4 regions of the Pseudoduganella sp. LjRoot289 genome follow, and region 1 is predicted to be linked to each of the others. Evidence: predicted binding sites of a transcription regulator. Region 1 holds the regulator's gene; each other region holds the start of a gene.
The links. The regulator FNR, encoded in region 1, switches genes on or off when oxygen is low (the NO sensors DNR and NnrR bind a similar motif). The targets are predictions, from matches to a motif close to TTGATNNNNATCAA.

Region 1 (7,843 bases):
CCACTCGCAGATGATACGGCCGTTCCGCGCCGAGACGGAACGCTACGGCCATTATTCCGTGGCCGGCGAATTCGTCTACGACAGGCCTTTCCAGTGGGGCTCCAAGCGCACCGGCCCGGACCTGGCACGCGTGGGCGGGCGCTACAGCGACGAATGGCACCGCACCCACCTGGGCAACCCGCGCGACGTGGTACCGGAATCGAATATGCCGAACTACCCGTGGCTGGCCAGGACCGCGCTCAAGCCGGCCGACATCGTACCCAAGCTGCGCGCATTGCAGCGCCTGGGCGACCCGTACTCGGACGCCGAGGTCCAGGCCGCGCCGGCCGAACTGGAAGGCAAAACCGAAGAAGATGCCCTGATCGCCTACCTGCAAGGCCTGGGCACGCAGATCAAGACGAGGAACTGACATGGATACCCTGTTTGAAAACGCCAGCCGCGCGATGACCGTCGTATCGTTCATCACCTTCCTGGGCATCGTCGCCTGGGCTTATGCGCGGCGCAACCAGGCCGCCTTCGCGCAGGCCGCGCAACTGCCGTTCGCCGACGAGGAGAAGGACCATGTCTGACTTCACGAGCAGCTTCTGGAACATCTACATCGCCCTGCTTACACTGCTGGGCGTGTTCGGCTGCGGCGTGCTGCTGTATTCGCAGTCCAGGCACAAGACCAAAGGCGGAGAACTGACCACCGGCCACGTGTGGGACGACGACCTGACCGAACTCAATACGCCCATGCCGCGCTGGTGGATGTGGCTGTTCTACATCACCATCGTGTTCGGCCTGGGCTATCTGTACCTGTATCCCGGCCTGGGCGACTATGCCGGCAAACTGGGATGGCAGTCCGGCGGCCAGTACGGCGCGGAACTGAAGAAGGCGGAGGCCGAGTACGGCCCGCTGTTCAGCCAGTACCTCAAGCAGGACTTGAAAGCGGTGGCGGCCGATCCCAAGGCGCAGGCCATCGGCGAGCGCCTGTTCCTGACCTACTGCGCGCAGTGCCACGGTTCCGACGCACGCGGCAACAAGGGCTTTCCCAACCTGACCGACCAGGACTGGCTGCACGGCGGCACGCCGGAAATCATCAAGACCACCATCATGAACGGCCGCCACGGCGTGATGCCGCCCATGGGCGCCGCGCTCGGCTCGGACAAGGATGTGGAGAACGTGGCGCACTATGTCCTGAGCCTGTCCGGCGCCACCGCCGATCCGATCAAGGTGGTCTTCGGCAAGAGCAAATTCAACGCCTGCATGGGCTGCCATACCGGCGCCGGCACCGGCAACCAGGCGCTGGGCGCGCCCAACCTGACGGACAAGGTATGGCTGTTCGGCGGCAGCGCCGAGACCATCATGGAAACCATCAACAAGGGCCGCAACAACACCATGCCGGCCTTCGGCGAATTCCTCGGCGAGGGCAAGGTGCACGTGCTGTCGGCCTATGTGTGGGGCCTGTCGAACCAGGGCAACCAGGGCAACAAAGATGAACGCGCCGTCGCAAGTCATTAACATGTACGCCGCCCGCGAGGAGATCTATCCTCGCGAGACGGCGGGCCGCTACGCCAGCCTGCGCTGGGTCTGCGTCTGGCTCACGCAACTGGCCTTCTACGGCACTCCGTGGCTGGGCTGGAACGGCCGCCAGGCATTGCTGTTCGACCTGGCGGCGCGCAAGTTCTACATCTTCGGCCTGGTGCTGTGGCCGCAGGACTTCATCTACCTGGCGGCGCTGCTCATCATTTGCGCCTACCTGCTGTTCCTGGCCACGGCCATCGCCGGCCGCGTATGGTGCGGCTTCGCCTGCCCGCAGACGGTGTACACCGAGATCTTCCTGTGGATAGAACGCAGGTTCGAAGGCACGCGCAGCGCCCAGATGCGCCTGGCGAAGCAAGGGCCCAGCTTCAACAAAGCCTGGCGCAAGGGCGGCAAGCACCTGGCCTGGGGCGCCGTGGCGCTGTGGACCGGCTACACCTTCGTCGGTTACTTCACGCCGGTCAAAGCGCTGGCGCTGGAGGCGCTGCAGCTGAGTTTCGGTCCGTGGGAATGGTTCTGGGTGCTGTTCTACAGCCTGGCCACCTACGGCAACGCGGGCTGGCTGCGCGAGCAGGTGTGCAAATACATGTGCCCCTACGCCCGCTTCCAGAGTTCGATGTTCGACCGCGACACCCTGATCATCACCTACAACGCAAAACGCGGCGAGCCGCGCGGCCCTCTGGGAAAAAAGGCGGCGAACGGCGCAGGGGGCGCCGGCGGCAGCTGCATCGACTGTTCCATGTGCGTGCAGGTTTGCCCGGTCGGCATCGACATCCGCAAGGGCCTGCAGTACGAATGCATAGGCTGCGCCGCCTGCGTGGACGCCTGCAACGGCGTGATGGACAAGACCGGCCAGCCGCGCGGGCTGATCCTCTACAGCACCGACCACGCGCTGGCCGAAGGCTACACGCCGGCGCAGATCCGCCGCCACGCGCTGCGCCCGAGGGTGCTGGTGTACGCGGCCATCCTGGCCCTGATCGTGGGCGCCGTGGGTAGCGCGCTGTGGCTGCGCACACCCCTGAAGATGGACGTGATACGCGACCGGGGCGCCATGGGGCGCGAGGTGGAGGACGGCATGATAGAGAACGTCTACCGCCTGCAAATCATGAACACCTCGGAGCGGCAACACCGCTACCGTATCAGCGTCTCCGGCCTGCCCTCGCTGGCGCTGGTCACGCCCGCCGAGGTGGCGCTGGCCGGCACGGAGACGCGGGCCGTGCCGGTCCGCCTGCGGGCCGCACACGGCGATGGCGAAAAAGGCTCGAACAAGATAGCGATCGAACTGACGGCGCTGGACGATCCGGCGCTGCGGGTGAAGGAAAAAGCGGTATTCATCGTACCGCGCAGATGACAAGGAAAAGATGATGCAATCCCCTGCAATAAAGAAACCCAGGGACTCCGCGCCGCGGCCATGGTGGGAGCAGCGCTGGCCATGGCTGCTGATGCTGGGGCCCTTCATCGTGCTGCTGGCGGGCTTCTACACCGGCTGGCTGGCCTTCTCGCAAGCGGATGCGCTGGTGGCGGGCGACTACTACAAGCGCGGCAAGGCCATCAACCAGGACCTGCGGCGCGACAAGGCCGCCAGCGCGCTGGGCTTGTCCGCCGTGCTGCGTTACGACGTGGCGCGCGGCATCCTGACCGGGAAGATCGACAGCGCGCAGCACGCCGTTCCCCGGCGCGTGACACTGCGCCTGGCGCATGCCACGCAGCCGGCCAAGGACATCATGCTGGAATTGAAGCCCGCCGAGGACGGGGTTTTCGGCGCCGTGCTGCCGATGCTGGAGCGCAGCCGCTGGCAGGTGCTGCTGGAGAGCGGGCAGCGCGAGTGGCGCCTGGAAGGCAACTGGAACTGGCCGCTGCAGCGCGAAATCACCGTGCGGGCCGATTGACGAAGGTCAGCCGCAGCGGTCGGTGCCGGCCGTGATGGCCTTCAGGCGCGGCGGATCGAGCAGCTCGATTTCGCGGTTGCTCACCCTGAGCAAGCCTTCCTTCTTGAACCTGGACAGCAGGCGGCTGATGCTCTCGATGGTCAGCCCCAGGTAGTTGCCGATTTCCTCGCGCGACATGCGCAGCTGGAACTGGGTGGCCGAATAGCCGCGCGCCTCGTAGCGCGAGGACAGGTTGACGATGAAGGCGGCGAAACGCTGGGTGGCCTGCATATTGCCCAGCAACAACATCACGCTCTGCTCGCGCGTGATCTCCTGGCTCATCATGCGATGGAAATGGCGCAGCAAGGTTGGCATATCGGCCAGCAATTGCTGCAGGCTGGAGAACGGTATCTCGCACACCTCGCTGTCTTCCAGCGCCAGGGCGTTGCAGTGGTGGCGGTCGGTGCTGATGGCGTCCATGCCGAGCAGCTCGCCGGCCATCTGGAAGCCGGTGATCTGCTCGGCGCCGTCCGGGTTCACCTGGTAGGTCTTGAAATGGCCGAGACGGATCGCATACAGGCTGGTAAAGGCGTCGCCGATGCGGAACAGCGTGCCGCCGCGCGGCACCTTGCGGCGGCGGCCGATGATCTGGTCCAGGCGTTCCATGTCGGCTTCGCCCAGTCCCATCGGCAGGCAAAGCTGGTGCATGCTGCAGGTGGCGCAGCTGGCGCGCAGCACGTCGACCGTCATGCCGGGGATGGTCAGGGAGGGCAGCTCGATACTCATGCGTCCAGTGTAATCGATCCCGCCCTGCCGCACGCCTAATCCGCAGTCAGGCGATCAGGTATTCCCGCGCCATCTGGCGCGCGCGGTGCAAACGGCTTTTCGCCGCCGGCACGCTCAGGCCCAGTTCCGCGGCGATTTCGGCGATGCTCATCTCGGCGAAGTCGCGCAGCAAGATCGCCTGGCGGTAGTCGGCCGGCAACGACTCAAGCGTCTGCACCAGGTCCAGGCGCAGCCCGGCCGTGTCCTGCGCGGCCAGCCACTGCTCGGCGCGCTCTTCGTCGTAGGGGTCGTAGTTGAGCGCGATCCGCCCCAGGCGGCGGCACTCGCGCTGCACCACCTTGAACATCCAGCCGGAGAAGGCCGCCAGCACGCGCAAGGAAGCCAGGCGGCGCGACAGTACCAGCAGCGCTTCCTGCACCGCGTCGTCGATGTCGCCGGCCAGGCAGGAGCGCCGGGCGTAGCGGCGGATATCGGGCTGGCACAGGCGCAGCAACTGGGCCAGCGCGGCCGGATCGCCGCCGTGGGCGGCGTCCAGCACAGGCCAATGTGTTTCAGAGAGTGCCATTCTTTTTCACTTTATCGAGACGGCGCCCAAACATGGCGCACATGGGGCAGAAGCCGAACAAGCCCGTGGCCGCGATGCCGCCGGCCGATGCCGCCAGCAGGGCGCCGGCCATACCGCCAACGCCGAGCCAGGCGATAGCCGCCGCCAGCAGCCCGGCTGCCACGCGCAGCACGCGCTCGCCGCTTGTCACATTCTTAACATAGAACATTTTGCCCTCCTTTGGGATAGTTGGCTAGATGAGGACCAGCCTCCCCAGACCAGAGGCGGGCGCGCCGCATCTGGATTCGCCGCTTGCCGAATATTTTTCAAAATATTTTTCTTTTCCGGCCGGGCGGGTTAGGCTACGCCCATGACCGCCGCAAAAAAACCACCCCGTCCCCCCATCCTGGACCAGCACCTGTGCTTCAAGCTGTATTCGACATCGCTGAAGATGACGCAGCTGTACAAGCCCATGCTGGCCGAGCTTAATCTCACTTATCCACAATATCTGGTGATGGTGGTGCTGTGGGAGGAGGAGGGCGTGGGCATCAAGGACATCGCCCAGCGCCTGCAGCAGGACTCCGGCTCGATCACGCCGCTGGTCAAACGGCTGGAAGCCGAAGGCTATCTGCTGCGCGGGCGCGACCCACAGGATGAGCGCAACCGCGTGCTGACGCTGACGCAAAAGGGCAAGGATTTGCGCGCGGCCGGCCTGCGCGTGAGCGAGCGGATCGCCCACGCCTGCGCCATCACGCACCAGGACGTGGAGCAGTTGGCCAACGGACTTGATAAACTGAACAGCAATCTTTCCTGAATTGCCATTCCGCCGGTGTGCGGTGCGCCTTGCAAAAAGGCTACTTTGATAGGAGAATTCCCCAGCCCTCCCGACTAAGGACGACATGAAACCGCTCGGCATCAAAGTCAAGGTAGCACTGGCCACCAGCATCACGTCCGTCGTGATGGTGGCACTCGTGACAGTGGTGCAAATGCAGCGCATGCAGGAGGATTTCACGCGGGTGCTGTTCGCGCAGCAGACGGCGCTGATCAACCGCACTGCCGAGGAGCTCGACGACAAGCTCCACATGCTGCTCGGGATCATCGCGCTGTCGGCGCGGAACCAGCCGCTCGGCATCGCCCGCGACCCGGCCGCGCTGCGCGCCTACTACGCCGACCGCGCCGTCCTGTCGCTGTTCGACGACGTGCTGATCCTCGACCCCAAGGGCGAGGTGATCGCCGACTTGCCGGTGGTGCCGGGGCGGGTCGGCGTCAGCGCCAGCGACCGCGCCTATTTCAGGAAAGTGATGGCCACGCGCCAGCCGCTGATCGCCGAGCCGGTGCTCGGGCGCACCAGCAAACGGCCCATCGTGCAGATGGCCGCCCCCATCCTGGACCAGAAGGGCGAGGTGCAGGCGGTGCTGATCGGCGTGCTGCAGCTGTACAAGGACAATGTGCTGGGGCACCTGCGCACGGCCAAGGTGGGACGCACCGGCTATTACTTCGCCGTCACGCGCGCTGAAATACCGGTGTACGTGCTGTATCCCGACATGGCCCGCCTGATGAAGCCGCGCCCTTCCAACGCCAATCCCGCCACCACGCGCGCGCTGAACGAGGGCTTCGAGGGCACCGTCATCAGCACCAACAGCACCGGCCTGCGCGCACTGAACAGCTTCAAGGCGCTCAAATCGGTGGACTGGGTGCTGGCGGCCTCGCTGCCGGTGGAGGAGGCCTTCGAGCCCTTCGAAGGCATGCTGGCGCGGCTCGCCGGGTGGAGTTTCCTGGCCTCGCTGGCCGCGGCCGCGCTGATAGGCTGGCTGACCATGCGCCTGATGTCGCCGCTGGCGCAGCTGCGCGCCGCGATCCAGCAGATGCGCGGCAAGGATGGCGGCTTCACGCCGATACCGGTGCGCAACGAGGACGAGATCGGCGAACTGACCAGGGCCTTCAACAGCTTGATGCAGGAGCGCCAGACCGCCGACGCGCGCCTGCAGGACGTGATCGAGCTGGCGCCCAACGCCTTCGTGGTGGTCGACGAGGGCGGCCGCATCGAGACCTTCAACCGCCAGGCCGAGCGCTACTTCGGCTACCTGCGCCAGGAGGTGCTGGGCCAGCCGGTGGAAATGCTGCTGCCGCCGTCGCAGCGCGACGCGCACGCGGCGCTGCGGCAAGGCTTCGCGTCGACCCAGCTAACGCCCGAACCGGTGCGTATGGGCGTGGGCCGCACCCTGTTCGGTCAGCGCAAGGACAACAGCCGCTTCCCGGTCGAGATCGACCTGAGCGCGATCCGCACCAGCGCCGGCAACAAGGTGCTGGCCATGATTTCCGATATCACGGAACGCTACCGCCTGCGGCTGGAAGTGGAGGCGCGCGCCGCCGAACTGGAACAGGCGCGCGACCGCGCCGAAGCGGCCAACCGCGCCAAGAGCGACTTCGTGGCCAACATGAGCCACGAGATCCGCACACCGATGAATGCGGTGCTGGGCATGTCCTACCTGCTTGGCAACACCTCGCTGACGGCACAGCAGCGCAAATTCCTGTCCATGGTGCAGACTTCGGGCCAGACCCTGCTGGCGATCCTGAACGATGTGCTGGACTTCTCCAAGATCGAGGCGCGCCGCATGGAACTGGCGCCGACCGATTTCGACCTGGACGAGGTGATGAGCACCCTGGCCACAACGATGACGATGAACGCCGGCGACAAGGAGCTGGAACTGGCCATCGCGGTGGAGCCGGACGTGCCGCGCCTGCTGCACGGCGACGCGCTGCGCCTGCAGCAAATCCTGGTCAACCTGGCCAGCAATGCCATCAAGTTCACGCAGCAGGGCGAAGTTGTGGTGCGGGTCCACGTGACCGGGCGGGAAACGGTCAAGGAAGGCGCCAGGGCCACGCTGCGCTTCGAGGTGAGCGACACCGGCATCGGCATCGGCGAGGAGCACCTGAGCCAGCTGTTCAACGCCTTCACGCAGGGCGACGAAAGCATCACGCGGCGCTTCGGCGGAACCGGCCTGGGTCTGACCATCACCAAGCGCCTGATCAATCTGATGGGCGGCGACATCGCCGTCGACAGCGAGGTGGGGCAGGGCAGCCGCTTCTGGTTCAGCCTTCCTTTCGGAGTGCTGCCTCCGGC
Region 2 (7,843 bases), 810 kb from region 1:
CTGCAGGCTGGCGGCGGCGGCGGCCGCCTGCTCCACCAGCGCCGCGTTCTGCTGCGTCACGTCGTCGATCTGGCCCACCGCCCGGTTCACTTCGGTGATGCCCTGCGCCTGCTCGGCGCTGGCGTCGCTGATGCGGGCGATGATGTCGTTTACCTGCCGCACCGACGCGACAATGTCGTCCATGCTGCTGCCCGCCTGGTTGACGCAGGCGCTGCCGCTGTCTATGGTGGCTACCGAGTCGGCGATCAGCGCCTTGATCTCCTTGGCCGCACCGGCCGAGCGCTGCGCCAGCGTGCGCACCTCGGACGCCACGACCGCGAAACCGCGCCCGGACTCGCCCGCGCGCGCAGCCTCCACCGCGGCGTTCAAGGCCAGGATATTGGTCTGGAAGGCAATGCCGTCGATCACGCCGATGATCTCGACGATCTTGCGCGAACTGGCCCGTATCGTGTCCATGCTGGCGACCGCCTGGGCCACCGCCGTACCGCCCTTGCAGGCCAGGCCGCTGGCGCTGGCCGCCAGATCGCACGCCAGGCGCGCGTTGTCGGCGTTGTCGCGCACCGCCCTAGTCAGGTTTTGCATGGCGCTCGCGGTCTCCTCCAGCGAGGCGGCCTGGCGCTCGGTGCGGTTCGACAAGTCCAGGTTGCCGCTGGCGATTTCGTGCGAGGCGGTGTCGATCGAATGCACCGCGCCCAGCACCGTGCGCATGGTCTGGTTCAGCTTGGCGATGGTCTGGTCCAGCGCGCGCGCGGTGTCGGCGATCTCGTCGCGGCCCTCGTTGCGCCTGCCGAAGGTGAGCTTGCCGGCGGCCAGCTCGCGCACCGCCGCGGCGATGGCGCTGATGTCGCGCAGCAGCGCCGCGCGCACCCGTATCGTCGCCAGCAGCGACAAGGCCACCGACAGCAGCACCAGGCCGCCCATGGTGCACACCAGCGACCGGTAGTCGATGCCCGCCTGCGCGTGGGCCTGCACGCTGAGCGACTTCTCCAGCGCCGACAGCTTGCCCAGCTGCTCGTTCAGCAGCACGAACTGCGCCTCCGCCTTGGCCATGGCATTGGTGGCGATGGACTGGTCCAGCGCCGCCAGTTCCATGGTCTCCAGCACGGCCTTGCGGTAGCCCGCCAGCGCCTGGGCGGACCCATCGACAAACTTGCGCTCGGCGGCGTCGGCCACGCCGGCCAGCTGTACCAACTGCTGCTCGACGCCGGCGTGGCGCGACACGATCTGCTTGCTCAGCGCATCCAGCCGCGTCTGGGCGAAGCTGCCATTGATCCACGCCAGCAACTGGTAGACGTTGGCGTGGGCCAGCCGCGTGTCGGCCATGACGCCGGCGGCGGCCTGCAGGCGCGCGGCGCGCACCTGCACCAGGTTTTCCATCGACGCGTTCTGGCGCACCATGCCGTACCAGGCGCAGGCCGAGGTGGCCACCAGCAGCAGCAGCACCAGGCCCGGCGCCAGCAGCAGTTTCGGTGCTATCCGCAATTTGTTCAGCATGGCAGCCTCCCTGGCTCAACTTTTCTCACTGACTGCTCTGGCTTACTTCTTGTAGATCCCGGCTTCCAGCACCACGTCGCCCACGCGCAGGATGTAGGTGGTCTTCGGTTCGATCTTGCCGGAAGCGGGATTCTTGTACATATAGTCGACCCAGCCCTTGCCTTTCCTGGCGGCCAGTTCGATGATTTCGCGCCGGTACTTCTTGCCGCCGGCGTCAGGCACGTCGGTCAAGTCCTTGCCGACGATGGATGCGTTGATCGGGTGCGCCAGCACGATGCCGCTATTGATGTCGCGCATGTCCACGTACAGCGAACCCTGCACGAACTCGGGATCCTTGGCGGTGATCTTCTTCATCATCTCTTCCTTGCCGTGCGCTTTGATGTAGGCTGCGCCGCGCTCGGCCATGGCGATGGCGTCCTTCTCGGTCGGTTCGGCACCGGCCCAGGCGGCGGCAGCGGCTGCCACGCTCATGCACAGCAGGGCGGTGGTCATCAGGCGTTTCATGGAGTTCTCCCTAGGGTTGTGTGTCGGATTAATTTACGCCCGGCAGGCAGTTCCCGAATTGCGATAGCGCAAGCTTGCCGCAAGTCATGGAAGTGGCTTGCATCTGCGTCAAAAAGTTGTTCCTTTCCGGAAAATAGTCGGGCGAAAATTGATGCCGGGCAACGTCGACATGCGTGCAGTCACTACGATGAACTCACACCGCAACCCTGACAGGAGAACGCAATGACCGCCGAATCGCTGCCCGTGAAGTTCAAGCCCTACACCCGCCAGACCATCAAGCAGGCCCGCCAGTGGGAATGGATGCCCGAGGAGTTGCGCGAGGCGGTGCAGGTGGTGTCGCACGTGCTGCCGTTCCGCACCAACGAGTACGTGATGGACCGTCTGATCGACTGGAACAACGTGCCCGACGATCCGATCTACCGGCTGGTGTTCCCGCACCGCGACATGCTGGCGCCGGACGAGTATGTGCATTTGCGCGACCTGGTGCTCGTGCGCAAGGACGAGGCGGCCATCGCCCAATACGTGCACGGCCTGCGCATGCGCATGAACCCGCACCCGGCCGGGCAGATGACGCACAACGTGCCGCGCGTGAACGACGCGCCGCTGAAGGGCTTGCAGCACAAGTACAAGGAGACGGTGCTGTTCTTCCCCAGCGCCGGCCAGACCTGCCACGCTTATTGCACCTTCTGCTTCCGCTGGCCGCAGTTCGTCGGCATGGACGACATGAAGTTCGACGCCAGGGAGACTACGCAACTGGCAGCCTATCTGCGCGAGCACACCGAGGTCACGGACGTGCTGATCACCGGCGGCGATCCGCTCATCATGAACACGCGCTCGCTGGCCGGGTTCATCGAACCGCTGCTGGCGCCGGAGCTGGCCCACATCCAGAACATCCGCATCGGCACCAAATCGGTGGCGTACTGGCCGCAGCGCTTCGTGACCGACCGCGACGCCGACGACCTGCTGCGCCTGTTCGAGCGCGTGGTCGCCTCGGGCAAGAACATGGCCATCATGGGCCACTACAACCACGCGGTGGAGCTGCGCCAGGAGATCGCGCAGAAGGCCGTCAAGCGCATCGTCGGCACCGGCGCCACCTTGCGCATGCAGGGGCCGCTGATCCGCCACATCAACGAGGATCCGAAAAGCTGGGCCGAGCTGTGGACCACCGGCGTGCGCCTCGGCGCCATTCCCTACTATATGTTCGTCGAGCGCGACACCGGGCCGCGCGCCTACTTCCAGCTGCCGCTGGCGCGCGCGCACGAGATCTTCCAGCAGGCTTACCAGATGGTGTCCGGTTTGTCGCGCACGGTGCGCGGGCCATCGATGAGCGCCTTCCCCGGCAAGGTGGTGATCGACGGCGTGGCCACCATCGCGGGCGAGAAGGTGTTCGCCTTGCAGTTCCTGCAGGCGCGCAACGCGGACTGGGTGCGCAAGCCCTTCTACGCCAGGTTCGATCCGGACGCGACCTGGATGGACGAGCTGGTGCCCGCCTTCGGCAAGGAGAAATTCTTTTTCGAGGAAGGCGAGCCGGCACCGCGCAAGATCATCCGCCTGGCCACGGCGCGCGGCGACGCGGTGGTGCAGCCGTCGGGCTGCGGTTCGCACAGCAACGCGGCCTGACGGAGCATGATGCCATGGCCGATGCCGATGCCAACGGCGCGCGCGCCGCCGCGGCCGATGCCGCCTGGGCACACGCCTGGCGGGTTACGCGTTCCGCTAACCCGCCCCATGCGCCCATGCCGCGATACCGTGGAGCGGGCCCCATGACGCAGGCTTCGTGGCTGACGTTCGGCGTGCCGGTGGTGATCGGCCGCGTGCGCCGGCCCGGCACGCTGCCGGGCTGGCAGGTGTTCGCGCTGGTGTTCCTGCCGTTTGCGCTGGGCCATTTCATCTCCTGCCTGCTGCGCAATGTGAACGCGATCCTGGCGCCGCAGCTGATGGCCGAGCTGGCGCTCACGCCCGGCCAGCTTGGCCTGCTGACCAGTGCCTACTTCCTGTCGTTCGCGCTGGTCCAGCTGCCGGTCGGCATGGCGTTGGACCGCTATGGTCCGCGCCGCGTGCAGTTCGCCATGCTGGGCGTGGCGGCGCTGGGCGCGCTGGCTTTTTCCGGCAGCCGCGAGCTGGGCCAGCTGTTGCTGGCGCGCGCGCTGATGGGCGTGGGCCTGGCCGGCTGTTTCATGGCCGCCGTCAAATCCATCTCGACCTGGATCAGCCCGGCCAGGCTGCCGTCGGTGCAGGGCTACCTGATCGCGGCCGGCGGCCTGGGCGCGGCCAGCGCCACTTTGCCGGTGCGCCTGGCGCTGCACTACGTCGACTGGCGCTGGCTGTTCATCGCGCTGGCCGGCTGCTGCGCCATCGTCGGCCTGCTGATCTTCCTGCTTGCGCCCACGCCGCCGGAGGCTGCACGCAAGCCGGTCACCTTGCGCATGCTGGCCGAGGTCTACGGCAACCCTGTGTTCCGCGACACCGCCTCGCTGGTGCTGATACCGCACGCGGTCTTCTTCGGCATCCAGGGCCTGTGGATTGCGCGCTGGCTGGGCGACGTGGCGCACTTCCCCGGGCAGGCCATCGCGTGGCTGCTCTACCTCGGCATGGCGGCCGTCATTTTCGGCGCCATCTCGGTCGGCATGCTTACCGAGTGGGCCGCGCGCAGGGGCATCGCGCCGCTGAGCGTGGCGGCAGCCGGCGTCGCGCTCTACATCGCCGTGCAATGCGGCTTCGTGCTGGACTGGGCGCCCAGCTACCAGCTGCTGTCGGTGCTGTTCACGCTGGTGGGCACCATCACCGGCATCGAGTACGCCATCGTCGCGCAAGCCATGCCGCCAACGCTGACGGGGCGGGCCTCCACGTGTCTGAACCTGTTGATCTTCCTGGGCGCGTTCGCAGTGCAGGCAGGCTTCGGCGCCATCGTCGGCAGGTGGGCGCCGGACGCGCAGCAGCACTATCCGGCCATCGCCTACCGCAGCGCGTTCGGCGCGCTGGTGCTGCTGCAGTCGGCCGGCTTGATGTGCTTCCTTGTACGCTTGCTTGCGCGCCGCCGGGGTCGCTCCGCGCGATCCGGTAAAATGGCGGGTATCAACTCCAAGGAAGAATATGAAACTGGTTCGTTACGGCCGTCCCGGCAAAGAGAAGCCCGGCCTGATTGATGATGAAGGCAAGCTGCGCGACCTGTCCGGCGTGATCGATGACATCGGCCCGGAACAGCTGTCCGACAAGGGCATCAAGAAGCTGTCCAAGCTTGTGCAGGCGGACCTGCCGCTGGTGCGCGGCAATCCGCGCATGGGCGTACCGGTGGCCAAGGTTGGCAAATTCATCGGCATCGGTTTGAACTACTACGACCACGCCGAGGAAATGAAGCTGCCGATTCCGAAGGAACCCATCGTATTCATGAAGGCCACCACCAGCTTGTCCGGCGCGGACGATCCGGTGATGCTGCCGAAGGGCTCGAAGAAGACCGACTGGGAGGTGGAGCTGGGCATCATCATCGGCACCCGCGCGCGCTATGTCAGCGAAGCGGACGCCGAGAAATACATCGCGGGCTACTGCGTCGTCAACGACCTGTCCGAGCGCGAGTACCAGCTGGAGCAAGGCCCGCAATGGGACAAGGGCAAGGGCTGCGACACCTTCGGCCCGGTCGGCCCCTGGCTGGTTACGCGCGACGAAGTCTACAACCTCGGCCAGCTGGACCTGTACCTGGAACTGAACGGCAAGCGCATGCAGACCGGCTGCACCGACAAGATGATTTTCTCGGTGCCGCAGATCGTCAGCTACCTGTCGAAATACATGACGCTGGAACCGGGCGACGTGATCGCCACCGGCACGCCGCCAGGCGTGGGCAATGCCCGCAAGCCGAAGCGCTTCCTGAAGAAGGGCGATTTCATGCGCCTGGGTATCGCCGGCCTGGGCGAGCAGCAGCAGGACGTCATCGCCTACCAGCAGTACTAAGGTTGGCGGTTTACGTGCCTGCGGCACTAAGCCGCCCTGCGCGGCGACGTGGCAGGGAATTCCGTAGGGCGGCTTAGCGGCGAAGCCGCGCAACCCGCCAACTCAAGCCAGCGCCCTGGCCAGCGCCTCCTGCAGCCGCGCCACGATCTCCGTCAGTTCCGCCTCGGTGGTAATGAAGGGCGGCGCCAGCAGCACATGGTCGCCTTGCTCGCCGTCGATGGTGCCGCCCATCGGATAGACCATCAGCCCGCAGCCCATGGCCGCCTCCTTCAGCTTCGCGTGCAGCTTCAGCTCGGGCGCGAACGGCTGCTTGCTGTCCCGCTCCTTCACCAGCTCCATCGCCCAGAACAGGCCGCGGCCGCGGATGTCGCCCACGTGCGGATGGTTGCCGAAGGCTTCCTTCAACATGCGCCTGAAGTGCGCGCCGCGCACCGTCACAGCGCCCAGCAGGCAGTCGCGCTGGATGATGCGCTGCACCGTCAGCGCCGCTGCCGCCGCCACCGGATGGCCGATGTAGGTATGGCCGTGCTGGAACGCGCCGCTGCCGTCGCGGATGCGCAGCACCACATGCTCGCGCGCCAGCACCGCGCCGATCGGCTGGTATCCGGCGCCCAGGCCCTTGGCCAGCGTCACCAGGTCCGGCAGCACGTTCTCCTGTTCAATGGCGTACAGCGTCCCGGTGCGGCCCATGCCGCACATCACCTCGTCCGCGATGAACAGCATGCCGTACTTGTCGCATAGCGCGCGCACGCCCTTGAAGTAGCCGGGTGTGGGCGGGATGGCGCCGCCCGTGGCGCCCACCACCGGTTCGGCGCAAAATCCGATGACATTCTCCGGCCCGGCCGCCAGGATCTCCGCCTCCAGCTCCGCCAGCAGTATGCCCGTGTAGTCGGCCAGGGTTTGCTGCGGCGCCCGGTTGCGGTATTCGTAGCACGCCGACACGCGCCGCACTTCCATCAGCAGCGGCGCGAAAGGCCGGCGGCGGAACTCGTTGCCGCCCAGGGCCAGTGCGCCCAGCGTGTTGCCGTGGTAGCTCTGGCGGCGCGCGATGAATACGGTGCGCTGCGGCTGGCCGCTCTCGACGAAGTATTGGCGCGCCAGTTTCAGCGCGGTCTCCATTGCCTCGGAACCGCCGGACACCAGATAGACATGGTTCAGGTCGCCCGGTGCATCGAAGGCCAGGCGCGTGGCCAGTTCCTCGGCGACCTCCGTGGTGAAGAAGGATGTGTGGGCATAGGCCAGGCGGTCGATTTGCGCGTGCATGGCGGCGATGACGTCCGGATGGCCATGGCCCAGCGAGGACACTGCCGCGCCGCCGCTGGCATCGAGGTAGCTCTTGCCACGGCTGTCGCGTATGGTAATGCCACTGCCGCCGACTGCGATCGGCGGCGTGTGGCGCAGGCTGCGGTGCATGATGTGGCTCATTGTCGTCCTCACGGTGAAGTTGAAAGACGACAATAATTCGATGCGCAGCCCGTGTTGTTGATATTTATCGTGTCGCGTGCAAATTATTGTCCGCTCAGGATGCGCGCTTTCGCGCCACCGCGCCCACCATCGCCAGGCCCGCCAGCAGCATGCCGTAGGTCGCCGGTTCCGGGACCGCCGGGATGTTCTCCGACAGCAGGCTGCCCACCTTGTCGGCGTCGTTGCCCTCATACAGGCCGACCTTCAGGTGCGGCGACGTGAAGTTCTGCGTGCCGCCTGTGAACGTGAACTCGAACACCATGTCGTCCGTCAGCGCGACGTGGCTGCCGAAGGCGCACAGCTTCATGGGGTTGGAGCCGCTGGTGCAGCCGTTCGCGTTCAGTTCATTGTTGTTGACAATCCAGCTCAAGGCGCCGGCCGGCGCCGAGGTCAGCGCCACGCTGTCGAAGCTGCCGACATCCTTGATGCCGAGCAT
Region 3 (7,843 bases), 830 kb from region 1:
CTGCTTGCCGCCCTTCTGCATCCACGCGTCCGGCGACGGCATCGTCAAGGTGGCCTCGCCGAAGATGTCGCTCACGTGCGCCAGCCATTGCGCGCGCAGCGGTCCGGCTTCCGGCGCCACGCCGGCGGCCACCATGGCCTGGTCGACCGCGTCGTACTTGAAGAACTCGCCCGTGTACATCCACAACTCGTCGGCCGCCGCCTGCGTTTTCGCGTGGCTCACTTCCGTGCCGTCGCCCAGGCGCACGATCAGGTCGCCGCTGCGGCGCAGATGATAGGTGACTTCCTTCAGCGCCTTCTCGGCAATCTCGCGGATGCGCTCATCGCCCGACCTGGTCAACGCACCGATGAAGAAGTAGTGCCAGGTGTCGAAATAGAACTGGCGCATCATGGTGTCGGCGTAGTTGCCGTTTTTCTGCTCCACCAGCAGGCAGTTCTTGAAATCGTGCGCGTCGCGGTGGTAGGCCAGCTTGTCCTCGTCGCGCCCCGCGCCTTCCAGCTCGGCGGCGTAGGTGTACCACATGCGGGTCTGGCCCAGCAGGTCCAGCGCGACGTTGGTCAGCGCCATGTCCTCCTCCAGCGCCGGGCCTTTGCCGCACAGCTCGGAGAGGCGCTGGCTCAGGATCAGGGTGTTGTCGCCCTGGCGCAGCAGATAAGTGACTTTATCGTCCATGATGGCGGCCGCCTTACAGGTTCTTCACTTCTTCCGGCATCGGGAAGAAGGTGGGGTGGCGATAGACCTTGCTGTTGGCCGGCTCGAAAAGGGCGTCCTTGTCGGCCGGGCTGCTGGCGACGATGTCGCTGGCGCGCACCACCCAGATGCTGACGCCTTCATTGCGCCGCGTGTAGACGTCGCGCGCGTTGTTGACCGCCATGCCGGCGTCGGACGCGTGCAGGCTGCCCACATGCTTGTGCGCCAGACCGTGCTGGCTGCGAATGAAAACTTCCCACAATGGCCACTCTTTGCTCATCTTATGTCTCCTCAGGCCGCAGCCTTCTCCTCTTGATGTTTGTCGGCGTAGGCCACCAGCGCGTCGCGGAACCACGCGCCGTCCTCCCAGGCCTGGACGCGGGTGCGCAGGCGTTCGCGGTTGCATGGGCCGTTGCCCTTCAGGACGGCCTGGAACTCGCTCCAGTCGATCTCGCCGAATTCATAGTGGCCGGTTTCGGCGTTGAACTTCAGGTCGGGATCGGGCACGGTCAGGCCCAGGTATTCGGCCTGCGGCACGCTCTGGTCGACCATGCGCTGGCGCAGTTCGTCGTTCGAGAACAATTTGATGCGCCACTGCGCGGACTGGGCGCTGTTGACCGATTCGGCATCCGACGGGCCGAACATCATCAGCGACGGCCACCACCAGCGGTTCAGCGCGTCCTGCGCCATGGCCTTCTGTTCCGGCGTGCCCTTGGCCAGCGACATCATGATGTCGTAGCCCTGGCGCGCGTGGAAGGATTCCTCCTTGCACACGCGTATCATGGCGCGGGCGTAGGGGCCGTAGGAGCAGCGGCACAGCGGGATCTGGTTGATGATGGCCGAGCCGTCCACCAGCCAGCCGATGGCGCCCATGTCGGCCCAGCTCAGCGTGGGATAGTTGAAGATGCTCGAATACTTGGCCTTGCCGCTGTGCAGCGCGTCCAGCAGTTCGTCGCGCGACACGCCCAGCGTCTCGGCGGCGCTGTACAGGTAGAGGCCGTGGCCGGCTTCGTCCTGGATCTTGGCCAGCAGGATGGATTTGCGTTTCAGCGTCGGCGCGCGGGTCACCCAGTTGCCCTCGGGCAGCTGGCCGACGATCTCGGAGTGCGCGTGCTGGGAAATCTGGCGCACCAGGGTTTTGCGGTAGGCGTCCGGCATCCAGTCCTTGGCCTCGATTTTCACGCCGGCGTCGATGCGGTCCTGGAACGCGCGCTCGTCGGCGCTCATGTCCTCGCTAGTCTGGACTTTCTTCAGGCCGGTTTCAACCATCTGTGCGTACATGTTCTGTCTCCTCGTTCAAGGTATGATTCATAATACGATACAAAAATTCGTTTGACTACCGATTTTTTGACTCAAATCAAAAATCTGTATCCCTTCAGGGCGCAAAGCTGACAAAATGGCCAGATACAAGAAAAATAATGCTGCGCCGAAGCCGCGGCAAAGTAAACTCCGGCCTTGAGAGAAATCACCCATGCGCAAGATGAAGATACTGAACAGCAACGAATGGATAGCCCACTTCCTGGCCAGCGACCCGCCGCGCTCGAAATCGCTGGTGATGACCATCTTCGGCGACGCCATCGTGCCGCACGGCGGCGTGGTGTGGCTGGGCAGCCTCATCGAACTGCTGGCGCCGTTCGGCGTCAACGACAGGCTGCTGCGCACCTCGGTGTTCCGGCTGGCGCAGGAAGGCTGGCTCGGCTCGCACCGCGACGGGCGGCGCTCGTCCTACGCCATCACGCCCGAGTCGCAGGCCCGCTTCACGCGCGCCCAGCGCCGCATCTACGCCCCGCTGCACCTGCACTGGGACGGCAACTGGACCCTGGTCATGAGCGGCAACAGCCTGAGCGCGGCCGAGCGCACCCTGCTGCGCAAGGAGCTGGCCTGGGAAGGCTACGGCCTGGTGTCCCCGGGCGTGTTCTGCCACCCGGCCGGCAACGCCGATACGCTGGACGAACTGCTGGCGCGCACCGGCACGCGGGGCAAGCTGTTCATCTGCCACGCGGCCGACATGCCGGGCGCGCGCCACGGCCGGCCGCTGCGCGAGATGGTGGACGAAGGCTGGGACCTGAGCGGCGTGATCGACGGCTACCAGCAATTCATCGCCCAGTTCCAGCCGCTGCTGGCCCTGCTGCGCGGCGGCCACCAGCCGGAGCCGGAGCAGGCCTTCGTGATCCGCTCGCTGCTGATCCACGCCTACCGCCGGGTCCAGCTGCACGACCCGCAACTGCCGGTCGAGCTGTTGCCCGAGCCGTGGCCGGGCGCCGCCGCCTACGAGCTGGCGCGCGAGCTGTACCGGCTGGTGCAGGTGCAGGCCGAGCAGCACATCCTGGCCGTGCTGCGGCGCGAGGACGAGCACACGCCGGCGGCCGACAGCGCCTTCGACCGGCGCTTTGGCGGCCTGGCCTAGCGTAGCCTTTAGTGCGGCACGGCCGCGCAATGCGGAGGGCCGCAAGCCAACATGGCAAGTCGGCGTGCGGCCCGTGTTGATCCAGCACAGACGCTGTGGAAGTCCCGGCTATTTGCGGCCGGCGTTGATGAGGAAGTTCTGCATGGTCGCCTCGGCCACCGAGGCCCACTGGTTCTGGTCCTGGCGGAACTTCTTCCACGGCTCGTAGATCTTCTTGAACTTGGCGTTCTTGGCCGACTCCTCCTCCATCACGGCGGTCGACAGCTTGTAGGCCGCGTCCATGATCTCCTTCGAGAAGGTGTGCAGCTTCGCGCCGTTCTTCATCAGGCGCGCCAGCGCGGCCGGGTTCTTGGTGTCGTACTCGGCCTGCATGATGACGTGGCACTCGTAGCTGGCGCACTCCAGCGCCGCCTGGTATTCCTTCGGCAGCTTTTCCCACTCCTTGATGTTGATATAAAACGACAGTTGCGGCCCGGCTTCCCACCAGCCCGGCGCGTAGTAGTGCGGCGCCACGCGCTGCAGGCCCAGCTTCTCGTCGTCGTAGGGCCCGACCCACTCGGCCGCGTCGATGGTGCCCTTCTCCAGCGCGCCGTAGACGTCGCTGGCCGGAATCTGCTGCGGCACCGCGCCCATGCGCTCCATCACGCGCCCGGCGAAACCGGCGATGCGGATCTTCAGGCCCTTCATGTCGGCCACCGTTTTCACTTCCTTGCGGTACCAGCCGCCCATCTGCGTGCCCGTGTTACCGGCCAGGAAGTTGATGATGCCGTAGCCCTTGTAGAACTCGCGCATCAGCTCGCGCCCCCCGCCCTGGTCGTACCAGGCGGTCTGCTGGCGCGACGTCAGGCCGAACGGCACGGCGCAATCGAAGCAGAAAGCGGGGTCTTTGCCGAAGTAGTAGTAAGAAGGCGTGTGGCCCATCTCCACCGTGCCGGCCTGCACCGCGTCCATCACCTGCAGGCCCGGGACGATCTCGCCGCCCGCGAACTGGCGGATGGTGAACTTGCCGCCGGTCAGCTCGGCCACGCGCTTGCAGAAGTGCTCGGCGGAGCCGAAGATGGTGTCCAGGGTTTTCGGGAAACTCGACGCCAGGCGCCAGTTGACGGCCGGCTGGCCCTGCGCCATTGCTGGCAGCGCCAGGACGCCCGCGCCCGCACCTGCGGTGGCATTTTTCAGGAAGGAACGACGCTGCATGTCTCGGTCTCCAATGTTGGTGTGGGGGAAAATCTCAGCCTAGTGTATGACTGAACTGGCAAGCTTGCAATCCCAAGCTTGCCGGTAAAACTAGTATCATATTGGACACCCGATACACTACCCATCAGGATCGAAGCTAATGCCACTCAAAATCAGCCACCAATTCGATGCTGGCGCCATCGACGTTCTGCGCGCGGACCACCCTTCCGCGATCGATCTGAACATCCGCAAAGACTCCGCTGCCGATATCACCCAGTGGTTCTACTTCCGCGTGCAGGGCGCCAGGGCGACCCCGCTGACGATGAACTTCCTGAACGCCGGCCAGGCCGCCTATCCGGACGGCTGGAAGGACTACCAGGCCGTGGCCAGCTACGACCGCAGCACCTGGTTCCGCGTGCCCACCAGCTACGACGGCCAGACCATGGTCATCGAGCACACCCCGGAATACGACAGCGTCTACTACGCCTATTTCGAGCCCTACTCGTGGGAACGTCACCTGGCGCTGCTGGACAACGCCCAGCTGAACGACTACGTGCGCATGGAAGACCTGGGCAGCACGCTCGACGGCCACGACATGAATGTGCTGGTGATAGGCGAGCCGGAAGAAGACAAACCCAAGGTCTGGGTCATCGCCCGCCAGCACCCGGGCGAGACGATGGCGGAATGGTTCGTCGAGGGCATGCTCGACGCGCTGCTGGACGAAGCCAACCCCTTCGGCCGCCAGCTGCTGCAGGAAGCGGTGTTCTACGTGGTGCCGAATATGAACCCGGACGGCTCGGTGCGCGGCAATCTGCGCACCAACGCGGCCGGCGCCAACCTGAACCGCGAATGGATGACGCCGAGCATGGAACGCAGCCCGGAAGTGTTCCTGGTGCTGAACAAGATGAAGGAAGTGGGCTGCGACCTGTTCCTCGACATCCACGGCGACGAAGGCCTGCCCTACGTGTTCGTGGCCGGCAGCGAATCGCTGGAGAGCTTCGGCGACAAGGAGGCGGCGGAGCAGCAGCGCTTCGTCGACGACTTCAAGATCGCCAATCCGGACTTCCAGGATGAATTCGGCTACGGCGTGAGCCCCTACACCCCGGAAACGCTGACCATGGGTTCGCCGCACATCACGCACGCCTTCGGCTGCCTGTCGCTGACGCTGGAAATGCCGTTCAAGGACAATGCCAACGACCCCGACCCGGTCGCCGGCTGGAACGGCGCCCGCAGCGCGCAACTGGGCGCGTCCATCCTGCAGCCTGTGCTGCTGTCGCTTCGCGCCAACAGTTAAGAAATTAAAAGGGAGCGGGCCGCTGGGCCAACAGCACCCATCCGGTGGCGAACAGCGGCATTCTGCTGCAACTGCGCCTAACGTCCGCGCAACACCAGCCCAACTGCGCGCAAGCCGCTCCCGCAGCGTAAATAGTCGATTGAAAATAGGCAACTTTCCTATTACCATGCTATCGACGTAGAAAAAACCCGCCTGATACGCGGGTTTTTTTCTGCACCGAACGACATCTAACCGGCATCGACCAACCATGACTCAACGGCCCCGCCCGTCCCCCGCCCTGCTGCGCCTGTTCGCCGCCGCTCCCGCCCTGCTGGGCGCCCTGCACGCGCAAGCGCAGACCGCCCCCGACACCAAGCCGCCCGCAAAAGAGCAGATCCAGCAGGTGGAAGTGAAGGGCGCCGCAGTCAGCTACGACGCGCGCCGCAACGACACCGCCACCAAGATCGTGGTGACGCAGGAGGAGATCCTGAAGAACGGCGACACCACCATTGCCGAGGTGCTCAAGCGCCTGCCGGGCGTCACCGTGGGCGGCGTGCAGGGGCGCGGCGGCGACATCCGCATGCGCGGCCTGGGCAGCGGCTACACGCAGATCATGCTGAACGGCGAACCGGCCCCGGCCGGCTTCTCGCTCGACTCGCTGTCGCCGGACATGATAGAACGCATCGAAGTGATGCGCGCGGCCACCGCCGAGTTCAGCACGCAGGCCATCGCCGGCGGCATCAACATCGTGCTCAAGAAGGCCATCGTCACTGCGCAGCGCGAGATCAAGGTCGGCGTGCAGGACGACAACGGCAAGTTCGGCACCAACACCAACTTCCAGCTGTCCGACCGCAAGGGTCCGGTTTCCTACGCCATCGGCGGCGGCCTGACCTACGGCAAGTTCGACCGTCCGGCCGAGATCGTCACGACCGGCACTACCCCGGCCGGCGTGCAGAACCTGTCGCGCCGCACCGGGCAGACCAACACCGGCGTGTTCGAAGCGTTGAACCTGTCGCCGCGCATCAACATCAACCTCGGCCCGAACGACATCGTCACCTCGCAAAGCTTCGTCAACGTCAACCGCTTCCGGGGCGACATCAAGGATCGCGTCAACACGCTGCAGGGCAATGCGCCGCGCTACAGCGCGACCGATGTCCACATCGCCTCCGACGTCGTCTTGCTGCGCAGCGACCTGACCTGGACCCGCAAACTGGCGCAAGGCGCCAAGCTGGAAGTCAAAGGCGGGGTCAATTTCAACCAGCGCGAAACCGAGGCGCCGGCGCTGCAGTACTATGCCAACAACGCGCTGGCCCTGACCCGCCTGGTGACATCCGAGTCCACCGACAAGGGCTTCACCACCACCGGCAAGTATTCCACGCCGCTGTTCGAAGGCCACGCGCTGGCCACCGGCTGGGACGCCGGCTACAGCAAGCGCGACGAAGACCGCATCCAGCGCGAAAGCTCCACCGTGGGCGCCCCGGTCGCCAACCTGGACCAGATCTACAACGCCGACGTGACGCGCCTGGCCTTGTACGCCCAGGATGAATGGACCGTGACGCCGCGCTGGTCGGTGTACTTCGGCCTGCGTTGGGAAGGCATAGAGACCAGGAGCGAAGGCAACGACTACGCGCCGGTCAGCAACAAGTCCAGCGTATGGAGCCCGCTGTTCCAGACCTTGTGGAAACTGCCGGGCAGCAAGAACGACCAGGTCCGCCTGGGCCTGACGCGCACCTACAAGGCGCCCGGCGTGAACAGCCTGATCCCGCGCCGCTTCGCGTCCAACAACAACAGCGCCACCAGCCCGGACCAGACCGGCAACCCGCTGCTCAAGCCCGAACTGGCTTGGGGCCTGGACCTGGCTTTCGAGCACTACCTGCCGGGCGGCGGCCTGATGACGGCCAGCACCTTCGTGCGCCGCATCAAGGACATCACCCGCCAGCAAGTGGCGCTGATCGACGGCCTGTACGTGTCGCGCCCGGTCAACGCCGGCACCGCCAACACGCGCGGCATCGAACTGGAAGCCAAGCTGCCGCTGCGCTCGATGTACCCGGCCGCGCCGGCCATCGACATGCGCGCCAACTTCTCGCGCAACTGGTCGGACCTCGACTCGGTGCCGGGCCCGAACAACCGCCTGGACCAGCAGACCCCGGTCAGCGGCACGGTCGGCGCGGACTGGAAGCTGGACACCATGCCGCTGACGCTGGGCGGCAGCTTCAGCTTCCAGAGCGCCGGTCCGGTGCGCGTGTCGGTCAAGCAGTACGCCTACGCCATACCGAAGCGTTCGCTGGACCTGTACGGCT
Region 4 (7,843 bases), 3.6 Mb from region 1:
GCTATCCAGATGGGCTTTGCCGGCCAGTGCGGCGAGGCGTTTGATCAGTTCGGACACGCCCTGCACCGTCAGCATCGCGAAACCGAGGGGAACGATGATTTTGATCGGGTAGCGCGGCAGGCCGCCCGAATTGCTGGACTGTTCGAGCACATCCCACGAGGGCAGGAACAGCGAATACCAGGACAGCCACGCGAACAGCAAGCAGGCCGGGAACAGGAAGAAGATGATGCCGAACACGTCGATCCACATCTGCTTGCGTTCCGATACGTGGCCGTAGACCAGGTCCACGCGCACGTGTTCGTTGCGCTGGAAAGTGTAGCTGGCGCCCAGCATGACGGCGGCGCCGAACAGATACCACTGCAGTTCGAGCAGCCAGTTGTTACTCCAGTCGAAGCCGTAACGTATCATCGCGTTGCTGGCGCTGATGACGCATGAGGCCAGTATCATCAGACTGGCCAGTTGTCCGCAGCGGTAGCCTATCTTGTCCAGCCAGTGCGAAATGCGGAGTAGTCCTTGCATAAGTTGTCCCGGGTATTGTTCATATAAAACGATTGTTGCTTGCGATCTTACCCGAATATTCCACCGTTGGTAATTGCCGGGGCCACCGTTTTTCATAGGTAAACCTGTGCAGGCCGTGCTGCTGCCGGCGGTAGTGTTGCAAAACAACAGTCCGGCAGCCCGTTCCAGCCGCGGCGATCCCCGTTCGCTTGCCTGCGGAGAAACCGACAGTAAAACTTGCGCTGTGTTACTGTGTCGACACGGCAATCGTTCAGCCGCCTCTGCTACCCACCTAGTTGACGACTGGAATCAGGAATCCTGACATGTCCGGTCTTAACGGCCCCCAACAAAACCACCTGCTGTCCGCCCTGCCGAACGCTGAATTCGCGCGCCTGTCGCCCCACCTCGAACTGGTCGCCATGCGCCTGGGCGACGTGCTGTACGAGCCCGGCGGCAAGCTCACCCATGTCTATTTCCCCACCACGGCCATCGTTTCGCTGCACTATTTGCTCGAAAACGGCGGATCGTCCGAAATCGCCGGCGTCGGCAACGAGGGCGTACTGGGCATTGCCCTGTTCATGGGCGGGGACACCACGCCCAGCCGCGCCGTGGTGCAAACCGGCGGCCACGGCTACCGGCTGCGTTCCAGCCTGCTGCTCGAGGAGTTCAACCGTGCCGGCCCGGCGATGCGCTTGCTGCTGCGCTACACGCAGGCGCTGCTGACGCAAATGTCGCAGACCGCCGTGTGCAACCGCCACCATACTTTGCACCAGCAACTGTGCCGCTGGCTGCTGCTGACCCTGGACCGCCTGGGCGACAAGGAACTGACCATGACGCAGGAGCTGATCGCCAGCATGCTGGGCGTGCGGCGCGAAGGCGTCACCGAGGCCGCCGGGCGCCTGCAGGGCTTGGGCTACATCAGCTACCGGCGCGGCCACATCACCGTGCTGGACCGCGCGGGACTGGAGTCGGAGGTCTGCGAGTGCTACCAGGTGGTCAAGACCGAGTTTGCGCGCCTGCTGTCCGACGTGCGGCAGAACCGGAGTTGATCATGCACCTTAGACAGAAGACCCCCACCGAACGCCTGCTGCTGGGCGGTTTCGGCATTACCCTGCTGGTGCTGCTGACGATCTTCGCGGTGGTGCGGACCGGCGGGCTGGACCAAGCGACCGGCCTCAACCTGGCCGGCAACGCTGCGCTGGCCGGGGCCCTCTTCCTGGTCGGCATCTATCTGCGCATCATGTGGATGATGCGCAACCGCAATCTGGTGCTGCACGGCCAGCAGCAACTGCTCAAGGCCGACGCGCTGCAGCACGCCATCTTCAACAGCGCCAATTTCTCCAGCATCGCCACCGACGCGCAAGGCGTGATCCAGCTGTTTAACGTCGGCGCCGAGCGCATGCTGGGTTACCAGGCCGTCGACGTGGTGAACCGCATTACCCCGGCCGGCATTTCGGACGCCGACGAACTGGTAGCGCGCGCCGCTTCCTTGAGCGAGGAGCTGGGCACTGTCATTACGCCGGGCTTCGAGGCGCTGGTGTTCAAGGCCTCGCGCGGCATCGAGGACATTTATGAGCTGACCTATATCCGCAAGGACGGCACGCGCCTGCCGGCTATCGTCTCGGTCAGTCCGCTGCGCGACGGGCGCGACCACGTGATCGGCTATTTGCTGATGGGCACCGACAACACCGCCCGCAAGCAGGCAGAGGCGGTGCAAGCCGTGCTCGACCAGCGGCTGCGCGACCAGCAGAATGCGCTGCAGGAAACCAACGTCGAGCTGGAAAAGGCGCGCGCCACGGCAGACAAGGCCAACCGCGCCAAGTCCGAGTTTCTGTCGAGCATGAGCCATGAACTGCGCACGCCGCTCAACGCGGTGCTCGGTTTCGCCCAGCTGCTGTCGTCGGAAAAACCGCCGCCGCCGCTGCGCCAGCAGCGTTCGCTGGACCAGATCATGAAGGCGGGCTGGTATCTGCTGCGCCTGATTAACGAGATCCTGGACCTGGCCATGATCGAGTCCGGCCGCGTGACCATGTCGCAAGAGTCGATGTGCCTGGTCGACGTGCTGAAGGATTGCCATTCCATGGTGGCACCGCTGGCGCAAAAGCGTGGCGTCACCATGTATTTCCCGGAGGCCGACCAGACCCTGTTCGCCCATGCCGACCGCACCCGCGTCAAGCAGGTGATGATCAACCTGCTGTCGAACGCCATCAAGTACAACCGCCCGGGCGGCAGCGTGACCGTGCGCTGCGCCGCCGTGGAGAACAGCGTACGGGTCAGCGTCGACGACACCGGCGAAGGCTTGACAGAAGAGCAGCTCGGCCAGCTGTTCCAGCCCTTCAACCGCCTCGGCCGCAACGACAGCAGCGAGGAAGGGACCGGCATCGGCCTGGTGGTCACGCGTCAGTTGATGGAACTGATGAGCGGCACCATAGGCGTCGACAGCGAACCGGGCGTGGGCACCACGTTCTGGATCGAACTGCCGGCCAGCACCGCGCCGGTGATCGACGTGGCGGCCTATACCGCCCAGCCGACGCAAGGTCCATCGACCTCATCGGCGCCGCGCACGCTGCTCTACGTGGAGGACAATCCCGCCAACCTGAGCCTGGTCGAGCAACTGGTGGAGCGGCGCGGAGACTTGAGGCTGTTGACCGCCATCGACGGCAGCCTGGGCTTGCAGCTGGCGCGCACCTGCCTGCCGGACATGATCCTGATGGATATCAACCTGCCCGGCATCAGCGGCTACGGCTGCCTGAAGATATTGCAGACCGAGGCGGCCACCGCGCGCATCCCGGTGGTGGCGCTGTCGGCCAACGCGGTGCCGCGCGACGTCGAGCGTGGCATCGAGGCCGGCTTCTTCCGCTATCTCACCAAACCGATCAATGTCGTCGAATTCATGGATACGCTCGACATTGCTTTGCAATATGCGCAGGACAATAAGTTGGAAAATAAGTTGGAAAACAAGGTTGAACATCATGATTGAAGCATCCGCCATCCTCAACGCCAGCATCCTGATCGTCGACGACCAGGATGCCAATGTCATGCTGCTCGAGCAGATGCTCGGCAACGCTGGCTATCAGCACGTCACCTCCTGCACCGACCCCTTCCAGGTGCGCGCGCTGCACATGGAGCACGCCTACGACCTGATCCTGCTGGACCTGCAAATGCCGGGCCTGGACGGCTTCGGCGTGATGGCCGGGCTGCAGGACATCGAGCCGGACTTCTACGTGCCGGTGCTGGTCGTCACCGCCCAGCCCGACCAGAAGCTGCGCGCCCTGCAGGCCGGCGCGCGCGACTTCGTCAGCAAACCCTATGAACTGGTGGAGCTGGAGACGCGCATCCGCAACATGCTTGAAGTGCGCCTGCTGCACCGCCGCCTGAACCACTACAACCAGCAACTTGAGTTCACGGTACAGGAACGCACCGCCGAGCTGCGCGCCAGCGAGGCGCGCTTCCAGCGCTTCACCGAACTGTCCTCGGACTGGTACTGGGAGCAGGACGCCGAGGGCGTGCTGGTCTGCAGCGCGGGCGACGCGGCCGGCATGCTCGGCCTTGAACAAGGTCCAGGCCAGCCGGCCGGCGCATGGGACCCGGCCGAGCGTGCCGCGCTGGAGGACAATATCGCCGACCGCAAGCCCTTCCTCGACCTGATCTGCAGCCGCATGACCGCGCGCGGCGTCAAACAGTACGTCGAGGTGAGCGGCGAGCCCATGTTCGACACCGGCGGGCGCTTCAGCGGCTTCCGCGGCGTGGGCCGCGACATCACCCATCTGCTGTCGGCGCTGCCGAACCCAGGGGGCCGCTAGCGGCGGCGGCACGCCATCGTGGGCACGCCGGCCCGACTGGGCGCCATCGCCCAGGCTGCTACGCCCCGGCAGGCCGCGCAGCCTAGGCGGCGCGGGCGCGGCAATACTGGTCGCGCCCGCGCCGTTTAGACTCGTACATCGCCGCGTCGCCTGCGCACAACAGGGCCGCAGCGTCGTGACCGTCGTCCGGATACAGCGCCAGCCCGATACTGGCCGAGACCAGCGCGTTGGCGCCACCGCATACGGCGATGGGCTCGCGCACCGACAGCAGCGCACGGCGCACGATGTCCTCCGCAATGCCGGGCTGGGCCGGATCCAGGTCCGGCAGCAGCAACAGGAATTCGTCGCCGCCCAGGCGCGCGACGGTATCGTTGGCGCGCACCACGCGCTGCAGCCGCGCCGCCACCTCGACCAGCACAGCGTCGCCGGCGGCGTGCCCTAGTGAGTCGTTTACTTCCTTGAAACCATCCAGGTCGATTGCGCCCACCGCCACCGTGCAGCCGCTGCGCGCGGCCCGCGCCAGCCCTTGTTCCAGGCGATCGGCCAGCAAACGCCGGTTAGGCAAGCCTGTCAGAGGATCGGCGTGGGCGACCCGTTCGATCTCTTCCTGCCGCAGGCGCTCATCGGTGATGTCGGCGAACAGGGCGATATAGTGGCTGACGCGGCCGTCGCAGTCGCGCACCTCGGTGATGGTCACATGCGCGGCGAACAACACGCCGTCGCGGCGCCGGTCCCACAGTTGCCCCTGCCAGTAGCCTTGCTCGGCGATGGTTTGCCACATGCCCTGGTAATAGGCGCGGTCCTGCCTGCCCGAGCGCAGGATGCTGGTGCGCTGGCCGAGCAATTCGCTGCGCGCATAGCCGCTCATGGCGATAAAAGCCGGATTGACGTCGATGATGCGCTGGTCGGCATCGGCCAGCACGATGCCCTCGGCGGCGGCGTTGAACACGCTGGCAGCCAGTTGCAGGCGGCGCGCATCCGCCTTGCCGGCCTCCAGCAGGCGCTTGAGATGCCAGGCCGTCGTTGTCGCGGCCAACAGGGAAGCGGCGATGCCCACGCCGAACAACCAAGCCGCCTTACCGCGTCCGCCAGCCATAGCCATACCGCCTCCCTTCGTGCTCTACGCTATTATGCGCCGCGCGCAACCGTCCGCATCAAAGCCTGGCCGTCTTTTTTCACGTGAAAATTGATCTGGATCAAGGCAGCAGGGCGAACCGCTGCGCAGACTGTCGGCACACGGTCGCGCGCACCCGCCGGCGCTCGACCGACTGCCGAGGAGACCCCATGTTCAAACATATATTGCTGCCCACCGACGGCTCGCCCGCCTCCGAAGCGGCAGTGCGTGCCGCCCTGTCGCTGGCGGCGGAGACCGGCGCCAAGATCACTGCCGTGCATGTGCTGCCGGACGCCCATGTGTTCAGCTACGCGCCAGAGATCGAAGATGCCGCGCGCCAGGTGTTTGCGCGCGACGGCACCACGCACGCCGACAAGCTGCTGGCCGACGTCGCCGAAGCGTCCGCCGCGCGCGGCATCGGCTGCGACTGCGTGCTGGCGCGCGGCGACCGGCCCCACCGCAAGATCCTGGAGACAGCGCTGGCGCGCCGCTGCGACCTGATCGCCACGGCCAGCTGGGGCTGACCGGTGTGCTGCTGGGCAGCGAGACGCACAAGGTGCTGGTGCACAGCCCGGTTCCCGTGCTGGTGTTCCGCGCCGAATAGGGCTCAAGCACATAGCGCGTCTACACCGTCCCGCAACGCTCATAAAGATGATTACATTGCCGGACCGGTTGACACTGAAGAGGGGACTCCCGATACTCGGAGCCCATTCCAACCCGCCCGGCAATCCGCAACCATGGCTGTCATCACAGAGATCGAAGACCTGCGCCTGCAGGCAAAACGGCGCGTCGCCAAAGCCATTTTCGGCTACGTCGACTCGGGCTCCTACACGCAAGGCACGATGCGCGCCAACAAAAGCGACCTGGAGGCGATCCACCTGCGCCAGCGCGTCGCCGTCAACGTCGACCACCGCAACACCGCCACCACGCTGGCCGGCCAGCACGCCGCCATGCCGGTGGCGCTGGCGCCGGTCGGCCTGACCGGCCTGAACTACGGCGACGGCGAAATCCTGGCGGCGCAGGCGGCCGAGGAATTCGGCGTCCCCTTCACGCTCACCACGATGAGCATCTGCTCCATCGAAGACGTGGCGGCCGCCACCAGCAAGCCGTTCTGGTTCCAGCTTTATGTGATGCGCGACCGGGCCTTCGCCGCCGACCTGATCGCCCGCGCCAAAGCCGCCAAGTGCTCGGCCCTGGTGCTGACACTGGACCTGCAAATCCTCGGCCAGCGCCACGCCGACCTGCGCAACGGGTTGACCGTGCCGCCGCGCCCCACCCTGTCCAACATCGTCGACATGATGCGCAAGCCTTCGTGGTGCGCCAGCGTCCTCATGGGCAAGCGCAAGACCTTCGGCAACCTCGACGGCCACGTCAAAGGCGCGCAGGGCCTGTCCACGCTGATGGCCTGGGTCGGCCAGCAGTTCGACCCGACCTTGAGCTGGGCGGACGTGGAGTGGGTGCGCAAGCAGTGGGACGGCAAGCTGATACTGAAAGGCGTGCTCGATGCGGAGGACGCGAAACTGGCAGCCCGTAGCGGCGCGGACGCCATCGTCGTGTCCAACCACGGCGGGCGCCAGCTGGACGGCGCCATGAGCTCCATCCGCGCGCTGCCGGACGCGCTGGAGGCGGTACACGCCGTCAACCCGGATGTGGAGGTATGGATGGACGGTGGCATCCGTTCGGGCCAGGACATCCTGAAAGCCTGCGCCATGGGCGCGCGCGGCGTAATGGCGGGACGCAGCTACATCTACGGCCTGGGCGCGATGGGCAAGCCAGGCGTCACCCTGGCGCTGGAAATCATGCGCAAGGAACTGGATGTGTCGATGGCGCTGTCCGGCATCCGCGACATCCGCGAAGCGAACCGCTCGCACATCGTGCTACCCAAACACTGGTAAAGGGAGCCGCCGTTCGCGCGCCCGCGCACAGGACTGGTCAACTTCCTGATTGTTTTTTGCGCGCCGTGCGCCGGCGGGTGAGCAGCACCTAGAATACGGCGACACCATAAATACTCGAAGAGACAATGACTACTCCCCTGCTCGCGGCGCCTCGCGCCGCCACCCTGGCGCTGCTGCTGGCCAGTTTCTCCACCCTGGCCGTGGCCGGGACCGGCGGCCGCGTCACCACCAGCTTCGATCCCGGCTGGCGCTTCCAGAAGGCCGAAGTCAAAGGCGCCGAGCAGCCCGCCTTCAGCGACGCCAAGTGGCGCAGCCTGGCCGTACCGCACGACTGGAGCATAGAAGGGCCTTACGACCAGGCCAACCCCACCGGCCGCGGCGGCGGCTATCTGCCGGCGGGCATAGGATGGTACCGCAAGCAGTTCGCGCTGCCCGCGTCCGAAGCCAAACGCCGCGTGCGCATCGAATTCGACGGTGTCATGGCCAACAGCGATGTCTGGATCAACGGCCATCACCTCGGCAAGCGCCCTTAC

Region 2: ACSQ8Y_RS20760 (KamA family radical SAM protein) is a predicted target of FNR. The motif match lies at 2,147-2,160, and genes of this name have one in related genera.
Region 3: paaA (1,2-phenylacetyl-CoA epoxidase subunit PaaA) is a predicted target of FNR. The motif match lies at 2,038-2,051, and genes of this name have one in related genera.
Region 4: ACSQ8Y_RS08805 (universal stress protein) is a predicted target of FNR. The motif match lies at 5,488-5,501, and genes of this name have one in related genera.

The regions. Positions count from the first base shown of each region.
Region 1 covers NZ_CAXUPN020000001.1:5,661,264-5,669,106, forward strand. Annotated here, with positions in the region: gene ccoO (cytochrome-c oxidase, cbb3-type subunit II) at 1-409, shown strand, start outside; gene ACSQ8Y_RS24250 (cbb3-type cytochrome oxidase subunit 3) at 411-569, shown strand; gene ccoP (cytochrome-c oxidase, cbb3-type subunit III) at 562-1,500, shown strand; gene ccoG (cytochrome c oxidase accessory protein CcoG) at 1,475-2,872, shown strand; gene ACSQ8Y_RS24265 (FixH family protein) at 2,883-3,410, shown strand; gene fnr (fumarate/nitrate reduction transcriptional regulator Fnr) at 3,417-4,175, opposite strand; gene ACSQ8Y_RS24275 (RNA polymerase sigma factor) at 4,222-4,740, opposite strand; gene ACSQ8Y_RS24280 (YgaP-like transmembrane domain) at 4,727-4,948, opposite strand; gene ACSQ8Y_RS24285 (MarR family winged helix-turn-helix transcriptional regulator) at 5,090-5,533, shown strand; gene ACSQ8Y_RS24290 (response regulator) at 5,619-7,843, shown strand, end outside.
Region 2 covers NZ_CAXUPN020000001.1:4,850,434-4,858,276, reverse strand. Annotated here, with positions in the region: gene ACSQ8Y_RS20770 (methyl-accepting chemotaxis protein) at 1-1,494, opposite strand, end outside; gene ACSQ8Y_RS20765 (cache domain-containing protein) at 1,537-1,986, opposite strand; gene ACSQ8Y_RS20760 (KamA family radical SAM protein) at 2,221-3,618, shown strand; gene ACSQ8Y_RS20755 (MFS transporter) at 3,762-5,144, shown strand; gene ACSQ8Y_RS20750 (fumarylacetoacetate hydrolase family protein) at 5,092-5,943, shown strand; gene ACSQ8Y_RS20745 (aspartate aminotransferase family protein) at 6,046-7,368, opposite strand; gene ACSQ8Y_RS20740 (PEP-CTERM sorting domain-containing protein) at 7,463-7,843, opposite strand, start outside.
Region 3 covers NZ_CAXUPN020000001.1:4,831,870-4,839,712, forward strand. Annotated here, with positions in the region: gene paaC (1,2-phenylacetyl-CoA epoxidase subunit PaaC) at 1-672, opposite strand, end outside; gene paaB (1,2-phenylacetyl-CoA epoxidase subunit PaaB) at 686-970, opposite strand; gene paaA (1,2-phenylacetyl-CoA epoxidase subunit PaaA) at 982-1,971, opposite strand; gene paaX (phenylacetic acid degradation operon negative regulatory protein PaaX) at 2,162-3,097, shown strand; gene ACSQ8Y_RS20680 (TRAP transporter substrate-binding protein) at 3,206-4,291, opposite strand; gene ACSQ8Y_RS20685 (M14 family metallopeptidase) at 4,431-5,564, shown strand; gene ACSQ8Y_RS20690 (TonB-dependent receptor plug domain-containing protein) at 5,812-7,843, shown strand, end outside.
Region 4 covers NZ_CAXUPN020000001.1:2,055,911-2,063,753, reverse strand. Annotated here, with positions in the region: gene ACSQ8Y_RS08830 (TRAP transporter small permease subunit) at 1-519, opposite strand, end outside; gene ACSQ8Y_RS08825 (Crp/Fnr family transcriptional regulator) at 822-1,547, shown strand; gene ACSQ8Y_RS08820 (PAS domain-containing hybrid sensor histidine kinase/response regulator) at 1,739-3,478, shown strand; gene ACSQ8Y_RS08815 (response regulator) at 3,471-4,301, shown strand; gene ACSQ8Y_RS08810 (diguanylate cyclase domain-containing protein) at 4,384-5,403, opposite strand; gene ACSQ8Y_RS08805 (universal stress protein) at 5,586-5,939, shown strand; gene ACSQ8Y_RS08800 (alpha-hydroxy acid oxidase) at 6,153-7,310, shown strand; gene ACSQ8Y_RS08795 (glycoside hydrolase family 2 TIM barrel-domain containing protein) at 7,436-7,843, shown strand, end outside.